2 regions of the Clostridium neonatale genome follow, and region 1 is predicted to be linked to the other one. Evidence: a T-box and tRNA genes for the amino acid it is inferred to sense, from the RefSeq annotation. Region 1 holds a T-box; the other holds one or more tRNA genes.
The links. The T-box of region 1 lies ahead of pheS (phenylalanine--tRNA ligase subunit alpha). A T-box ahead of a tRNA ligase gene usually reads a tRNA of that ligase, here a tRNA-Phe.
Positions count from the first base shown of each region.

Region 2: it encodes a tRNA-Phe, which carries the amino acid that the T-box ahead of pheS (phenylalanine--tRNA ligase subunit alpha) is inferred to sense. The anticodon was not compared.

Region 1 covers NZ_UICR01000001.1:1,956,651-1,961,088, forward strand. The annotation lists gene CNEONATNEC86_RS09055 (TrkH family potassium uptake protein) at 1-187, shown strand, start outside; gene CNEONATNEC86_RS09060 (potassium channel family protein) at 201-872, shown strand; gene CNEONATNEC86_RS09065 (TrmH family RNA methyltransferase) at 883-1,671, shown strand; T-box leader at 1,729-1,953, shown strand; gene pheS (phenylalanine--tRNA ligase subunit alpha) at 2,037-3,056, shown strand; gene pheT (phenylalanine--tRNA ligase subunit beta) at 3,665-4,438, shown strand, end outside.
Region 2 covers NZ_UICR01000003.1:348,528-352,965, forward strand. The annotation lists gene CNEONATNEC86_RS19765 (HAD family hydrolase) at 1-210, shown strand, start outside; gene CNEONATNEC86_RS19770 (peptidylprolyl isomerase) at 291-1,037, opposite strand; gene CNEONATNEC86_RS19775 (uracil-DNA glycosylase) at 1,197-1,874, shown strand; gene CNEONATNEC86_RS19780 (DUF3785 family protein) at 1,900-2,307, shown strand; tRNA gene CNEONATNEC86_RS19785 (tRNA-Phe) at 2,444-2,519, opposite strand; rRNA gene rrf (5S ribosomal RNA) at 2,525-2,641, opposite strand; gene CNEONATNEC86_RS19795 (Gfo/Idh/MocA family protein) at 2,964-3,935, opposite strand; gene CNEONATNEC86_RS21360 (hypothetical protein) at 4,017-4,187, opposite strand; gene CNEONATNEC86_RS19800 (NAD-dependent protein deacylase) at 4,336-4,438, shown strand, end outside.

The sequences.
Region 1 (4,438 bases):
ATCAGCATTTGGAACAGCTGGACTTAGTACTGGTGTAACTCAAAGTATAGGAGGATTAAGTAAAATTTTATTAATAATGAGCATGTATATTGGAAGAGTTGGACCTTTGACAGTTTTATTTGCTATTATTAATAGAAATAAGAAAAAAGGATATAAATATCCGGAAGGAAAAATACTAATTGGATAGGGGAATGATTAAAATGTCAAAAAAGCAATTTCTTATTATAGGATTAGGTAGATTTGGATCCTCTATAGCAAAAACAATATATGAACTAGGCCATGATGTGCTGGCAATTGATAAAGATGAGGAAAAAGTACAAGAAATTTCAGATTATGTAACTCATGCAGTGCAAATGGATTCAACGGATGAAAGCATACTGAAAACTTTAGGTGTAACAAACTTTGATGTGGCAGTAGTTACTATAGGATCTAACTTACAAGATAGTGTAATGGCTACTCTTATTTTAAAGGAATTAGGAGTAAAATATATAATAGCAAAAGCTAATAATGAACTACATGCAAAAGTATTAACGAAAATAGGGGCGGATAAGGTTGTTCTTCCTGAAAGAGATATGGGTACAAGAGTTGCTCACAATCTTGTTTCTTCAAATATATTGGATTATATAGAATTATCCGAGGAATACAGCATATTAGAGATAGAAGCAATTAAAGAATGGTTTAATAAGTCACTAAAAGAGATTGAAATTAGAAAAAAACATGGGATAAATGTTGTTGCTATAAAGAGAGGAGAAAAGGTTAATATATCACCTTCAGCAGAAGATATTATAAAAGAAAATGATGTTTTAGTTGCTCTTGGAAGTGCTAAAGATCTTAATAAATTTGAAAGTATGATTTCAAGAAAAAATAAGTAGAGGTGTAAATTTGATTTTTATAGAAAGTAAAGAAAATAATTTATTTAAAGAAACTAAGAAGCTTAAAGAAAGAAAACATAGAAATAGAAATAATAAATATATAATTGAGGGCTTTAGATTGATAGAAGAAGCATTTAAAGCTGATTTGCCTATTGAATATTTAATTATAACTAAAGAAGAAAATGAAAAAATGACTACATATATTGAAAAATATTTAAAGGATGATATAAAGATTTATTTGATGAGCGATAGTTTGTTTAAAGAATTAATTTCAACAGAGCAACCTCAAGGTATACTTGCTGTAGCTAATATGCAAAATAATTATTTAAAAGAAAATGGAAGCTTCTATTTATTATGTGATAAAGTTCAGGATCCGGGGAATCTTGGTACAATAATTAGAACGGCACATGCTGCAGGTGTAGATGGAATTATACTTACTAAAGGTACTGTTGACATATATAATGAGAAAACTATAAGATCAACAATGGGATCTTTATTTTATATACCAGTTGTTTATGATGATGAGAATTTATCTTTAGTAAAAAAGCTAAAGGAAGAAAGTTTTAAAATACTAGTAACATCATTAGAGACGGATAAGGATTTTTATGAAGAAGATTTGAAAGGAAGAATATTATTAACTGTTGGTAATGAAGGAAACGGAGTTAGTGATGAAATTTACGAAATTGCTGATACAAAGGTAAAAATACCTATGCCTGGTAATGCTGAATCCTTAAATGTTGCAATAGCTACTTCAGTAATAATATATGAAAAAATTAGACAGGAAAGATGTAAAAATTAAAAAATAATATTGATATTTTTAAATTTTATTTGTATAATGAATTATATTAATTGCATATAAAAAACGTTGAATGAGAAAAGTAGATATTATGAAGTTTTAAGGGAGAGAAGGTCATAGACTGTAAGCCTTCTTAAATGAATTGATATTGAAGTTCACTCAGGAGTTCCAGTTGTGAAATTATAGTAGTGACTGGCGGCAAAAAAAGTCGTTAATTAAATTAAGTTGGGTTAATCTTGAGTAAGAAAACCAATTAGGGTGGTAACGCGATAATTCGTCCCTTTCTGTATGAAGGGGCGATTTTTTTATGCAAATTTATAAATTATCAATTTTATATGAAATTGAACTTGTTTGAAAGGAGAAAAATAATGAAAGAAAAACTTAAAGAATTACAAGAACTTGCATTAAAGAAAATTGAAGATGCTAAAAGCAGTAGCGATTTAGAAGAAATAAGAGTAAAGTTCTTAGGTAAAAAAGGAGAACTTACTACAATATTAAGAGGTATGGGTCAAGTGTCTCCAGAAGAAAGACCTATAGTTGGTAAATTGGTTAATGAAGCTAAAGCAGCAATAGAAACAAAACTTGAAGAAATAGTTAATTCTATTAAAGAAAAAGAAAAAGCTAATAAACTTGCTAATGAAACTATTGATATTTCACTTCCAGGAAAGAAAAAAGTTATAGGAAAAAGACATCCTCTTGATTTAACACTTCAAAAAATGGAAGAAATCTTTATTTCAATGGGATTTACAATTGAAGAAGGTCCAGAAGTAGAACTTGATCACTATAATTTTGAGGCTTTAAATATTCCAAAGAATCATCCAGCCAGAAGTGAACAAGATACTTTCTATATTAATGACAATATAGTTTTAAGAACTCAAACTTCACCAATTCAAATTAGAACAATGGAAAAACAAACTCCACCAATAAAGATGATATCTCCAGGAAAAGTTTATAGATCAGATTCAGTAGATGCTACTCACTCACCTATATTCTATCAAATGGAAGGCCTTGTAATTGATAAAGGTGTTACTTTTGCAGATTTAAAAGGGACTTTAGAGCTATTTGCGAAGAAGATGTTTGGAGATAAGGTTCAAACTAAATTTAGACCTCATCATTTCCCATTTACAGAACCATCAGCTGAAATGGATGCAACTTGCTTTGTATGTGGCGGAGAAGGATGTAGAGTATGTAAAAACAGTGGTTGGATAGAACTTTTAGGTTGTGGTATGGTTCATCCAAATGTTCTAAGAAATTGTGGGATTGATCCAGAAGTTTATAGTGGATTTGCTTTTGGATTTGGTGTAGATAGAATGGTTATGCTTAAGTATGGTATAGATGATATAAGATTATTATATGAAAGTGATATGAGATTTTTAAATCAATTTTAGATAATATTTTATTTTAGAGGAAATTTGAATTCTTGGGAAATCATTAATAAAAGTGTGAAGTATAAATATTATAAAAAATTTTCTTTAATAGCTAAAGTTTTGCAATAAAAAAATATATATTCCTAAGAATATAAGAATATAAGAATATAAGAATATAAGAATATAAGAATATAAGAATATAAGAATATGCTTATTTTATGGGGGCAGAAGGGATTCTTTTAGTGGAAACACATACTCATATACGTTTAAATAGGAACGTATCACATTGTTGTGATGCGGGCTTTACCACTAAGCCGTATCTAGCTAAGTGGTAAATGCCACCGATTCGCACCAAATACAAGATTTTGGATCTCTGCTTAAGGAAACATCTTCATCAGTAGATGAAGATGGGCCATACTGCTAGACTCGTACATCACCAAGCATTATATGCCAAAGAGTAGATATTGTTAACTTGGGGAATTTTGTTATTTGATGTGCTTTGAGGTAAGTAATAAAATAAAAAAATGGAATTTTAATAAAGATTTCAAAAACTCAATGTACTTTGACTATAAATGCAAGTATATATGAAAATTAGTTATTTGTACATTGAAAAAAAGGAGGATATAAAAATGAAAGTACCATTTACTTGGTTACAAGATTACGTTGATATAAATGTAAGTCCTAAGGAGTTAGGAGATAAATTAACATTAACAGGTTCTCAGCTTGAAGAAGTAATAATTCAAGGAGATACTATTGATAAAGTAGTTACAGGAAAAATTACAAAGATTGAAAAGCATCCAGATGCAGAAAAATTAAGTATCTGTCAAGTTAATATTGGAAGTGAAGAAATTCAAATAGTAACAGCTGCTACTAATATGAAAGAACAAGATGTTGTTCCAGTTGCACTTCATGGTTCAACGTTAGCAGACGGAACTAAAATAAAGAAGGGGAAGCTTAGAGGAGAAGTATCGAATGGTATGTTCTGCTCAGAAGAAGAACTTGGAATTGCTGGAGATGAGCCTGTACATGGATTGATGATATTACCACAAGATACTGCTCTTGGAGTTGATATTAAAGAAATCTTGGGATTAAATAAAGCTATATTGGATTTTGATATAACTTCAAACAGACCAGACTGCTTAAGTATGGTTGGTATGGCAAGAGAAACTGCAGCCGCACTTAGAACTTCGTATAAAATGCCAAACTTGGACTATAAAGCTGAGTGTAGTATAAATATAAATGATGAATTAAAGGTAGAAATTAAAGATGATCTTTGCTACAGATATATGGCGAGAGGAGTAAAAAATGTTAAAATTGCTCCGTCACCAAGCTGGATGCAAGAAAGACTTCTTGAAGCTGGAGTAAGACCAATAAATAATATTGTTGATATAACTAACTTTGTA
Region 2 (4,438 bases), on a different contig from region 1:
GTTTACTTGTTAGCTGCTAAAAAAATGAATGTGTCAGCTAATAATTGTGCAGTATTTGAAGATATTCTTCCTGCAATAAAAGGCGCTAAATCTGCTAATATGAAAGTTTTCGCTGTAAAAGATGATGCTTGTGTCAATACTAAAGAAGATTTACTTGAGCATGCTGATATGTATATCGATTCATTTACTGAAATATTAGATTTATTTTAAATACAAATAAAAAAAGACTGATGAGTTTTAATATTATTGCCATATCCAAACTCTCAGTTCTTTTTTTATTTATTAAATATTTATTTTCTTTCTACACCATATTTATTTTCTAATTCTGATAAAATTTCACCGTATTTTTTATGTTGTCTTTCTTGTAATAATTGATTTATAACTGAATCTTTAACTTCATCAAAACTCTTTGCAGAAGCTTCATTCTTCTCTTCAACTAATACTAAATGATATCCAAATTGAGTCTTAACCGGATTAGTTACTACCCCTATTTCTGATTCGAATGCTGCTTTTTCAAACTCAGGAACCATCATTCCTTTTGAGAATGCTCCTAAATTTCCGCCTTGTTCTTTTGAAGGACATGTAGAATACTTTTTAGCTGCTTCTTCAAATGTTAATGATCCATTTGTGATTTCTTCTTTGATTTTAGAAGCTTCTTCTTCCGTAGTAACTAGTATATGTTTAGCTGATACAGTTGCTGGTTCAGAAAATGTATCCTTATTTTCTTCATAATATTTGTTAGCTTCTTCATCTGTTATAGTTATATCTGCTAAGACCTTATTTATAGCCATAGACGTTAATACCTCTTTTGCTATAGCTTCCATTTGCATTTTATATTCTTCTGTTTGATCTAATGCAATTTCTTTTCCGAATTTATTCATTAATTCAAATGATATTAATTGTTCTAATAATTGTTTTTTTCCTTGTTCACTTTGAAACATTGCTCTTCTGTCTTCTGGATATCTGTTTATTACAGCATTTAAGTCCTTTTCTGTTATTTCATAACCTGCAGCAACTGCTAACACTTTATTTTCCATGTGAATTCTCCTTTAAAATAAAATTTATATACCTTTTCATTTTAACAGTATATACATATACTAACAAGAATATAATAAATTTATTGCCTTTTTTTGATCAAAAATATGTTTTTGTATATACATTCTCCAAAGTGTTATAATAACCATGGGTGATATTTTATGTCTGAAATACTAAAAAACGATTGGAAAAACTATTTAAATACTGAATTTGAAAAAGACTATTATTTAAAATTAAGAGAATTTTTAAAAAACGAATATAATTCTAAAGTAATTTATCCTAATATGTATGATTTATTTAATGCCTTACATTTTACAAGTTATGAGGATACAAAGGTTGTCATATTAGGCCAAGATCCATATCACGGGCCTAAACAAGCACACGGATTAAGTTTTTCTGTTAACCCTGGAGTTAAGACACCACCATCTTTAGTTAATATTTATAAAGAACTACATGATGATTTAGGTTGTTATATTCCTAATAATGGCTACTTAAAGAAATGGGCTGATCAAGGAGTATTATTATTAAATACAGTATTAAGCGTAAGAGCTGGTGAAGCCAATTCTCATAGAAATAAAGGATGGGAACAATTCACTAATAGAGTTATAGAAGTTCTAAACCAAAAAGAAACTCCTATAGTATTTATATTATGGGGTAATAATGCTATATCAAAAACTAGTTTAATAACAAATCCAAAGCATTTTATAATTAAATCAGTACATCCTAGTCCTTTGTCTGCATCAAGAGGATTCTTTGGTAGTAAACCTTTTTCTAAAGCAAATGAGTTTTTGATATCAACAAATCAAAAACCTATTGATTGGCAAATAGAAAATATTTAATATTATTAATAATGGAGGAAATTCAATGAATTATACATTTACTTTCAAAGATAAAGAATATGTATTATCAAAAGAAAACTGTGAAGGAATTTTTTTTAATGATGATGAAATAGAAAATTTTAATTTAGAATTAATATTAGATATATTAATTAACTCTGACGAAGTTGATTTTTCAAAAGAATATTATACTGGACAATGTACCTGTAAGAAGCAAGAGCCATTAAACAAAGCTTATTGCTATTTAGAATATCATTTCTATATTTATACAAAAGATGATAAATACATTATTAGCACTATTTCTAGTGATTATGAAAACACTTCCTTCAATAAATTATTTAGCACAGGAAAAATTGATAATAGTTATATTGTCAGCATTGCTGTATGTCCTGAATGTGGGACTTATTCTATTGAAGTTAATCAATGTGAAGTATAAAAAACAAATTTATGTACATAACAATAATAAGTATTTAATTAAATCAAGTAATAGGATGCATTAAACCTAATAAATGCATTCTATTTTTATAAACTATTTTCAAATATAAAAAAGCACTAACATACGTTAGTGCTTTTGGTGGCTCGAACTGGAATCGAACCAGTGACACGAGGATTTTCAGTCCTCTGCTCTACCGACTGAGCTATCGAGCCATATTACCTGGCAACGTCCTACTCTCCCACACAGTTTCCCATGCAGTACCATCGGCGCTATAGACCTTAACTTTCCTGTTCGGAATGGGAAGGAGTGTTACCTCTATGCCGTCATCACCAGATCACAAGTAGTATTATATCGAGATAATAATATTATGTCAACACATTTTTTAAAAGTTTTTTATTTTTTATATAAATACTGTTAACTAACTAAACTTCTATCTCTATATTTAATGTTTCTAAACTCAATTTTTTCTTTATTGAATAATTTATATATTTCATTAATATTATTTTTTATATGCTGAAATTTTTACCTAATGAAATCAATACTTTTAATGTATTAATTTATAATAAAAGAAGAGCTAAAATAAACTGATTTTAATATCAACCAATTTTTATGCTCTACTCTTATCTATCTAACCACTTGTTCATTTTATTATAGTATTATTCTTCGAAAGGATACTTAATTCCCCAATTATTTCTTAATTTATCCATTAATCTCATTATTATAAGTGTCTCTGAATGTGGCATTTCAATGCATTCTAATTCTCCATTCTTTATTGCCTTAATAGAAGCTTCCACCTCATATTCATATCCTGTTATTTGCTTTGGAGTCTTATATTCATCAATTAAATTTCCATCTAATGAATATATCTTTATCCCTTCACAATTATTGATATTCTCAACTTCAATATAACCTTTACTACCATATATAATTCCTCTTCTATCAGTACGTGACATCATGGTGCTATGAAGAATCGCCATTCTATTATTCTCATAATATAATGTTATACTATTTTGCGCATCCACGCCTGTATCAGTTTTTATTACAGTTGATGATATATCTTTTATGTTATTTCCAAAAACCATAGATGCAAAATTAAGCGTGTACACCCCTACATCAAGTAAAGACCCTCCCGCAAGATTTGGGTCAACAAGTCTTGGAACATTATTGATTCTATATCCTAAATTAGCTGTTAATGAGTGCAACTCACCTATTACATCACTCTCTAATATATCATCTAAAGTTTTTCTCATTGGCATATATCTAGTCCATATAGCTTCAGTAATAAATAGATTTTTTTCTTTTGCAATTTCAAATAATTCTTCTGCCTGCTTTTCATTTATAGTAAAAGCTTTTTCGCAAAGTACATGTTTTCCGTTATTCAAACAAAGCTTAGCATGTTCATAATGTAATGAATGTGGTGTTGCAATATATACAAGCTCTACTTCTGGATCTTTTATCATTTCCTCATAAGACCCATATGCTTTAATAACTCGAAATTCTTTTGCAAATTTCTGTGATTTCTTATAATCTCTTGATGCTATTGCATAATTTATAGCATTATCCATTTTACTTATTGTATAGGCCATTTGCCTTGCTATTGAGCCTGCACCTAATATTCCAATATTCATATAAATTTCCTCCATTTTATTTTCTTAAATATAAATTACTCTAGTTTAATATAAGTATTTTCATAGATTAATCTATTTTTTCTACTCATTTACTCCAATAATATCTTGTAATTCCTCTTTACTTACAGCATGATGATTTCCACAATTATTTCCAAAATACATTCCGTTCTTAATAGGTGCAATTAAAAAGCCTGCTACTACACCTCCCAAAAAACAGGATATCCCTAATAATATCTTTTCATTTTTTTTCATAATAGATTTCCTCCGATGAAATATTTATAAATCTATTATACATTAATTAAATACATTCTTATCTATATTTCAAACGTCAGTTTATTTTATTTTTTTATTTATTTGTGACATAATAAAATTAATAAATACAATTTATGGAGATGATTTAATGAATACTAAAATAGAACAATTAACTCAAATTTTAAAAGAAAGTAAAAATATAGTATTCTTCGGTGGCGCTGGAGTAAGTACTGAATCTAATATTCCAGATT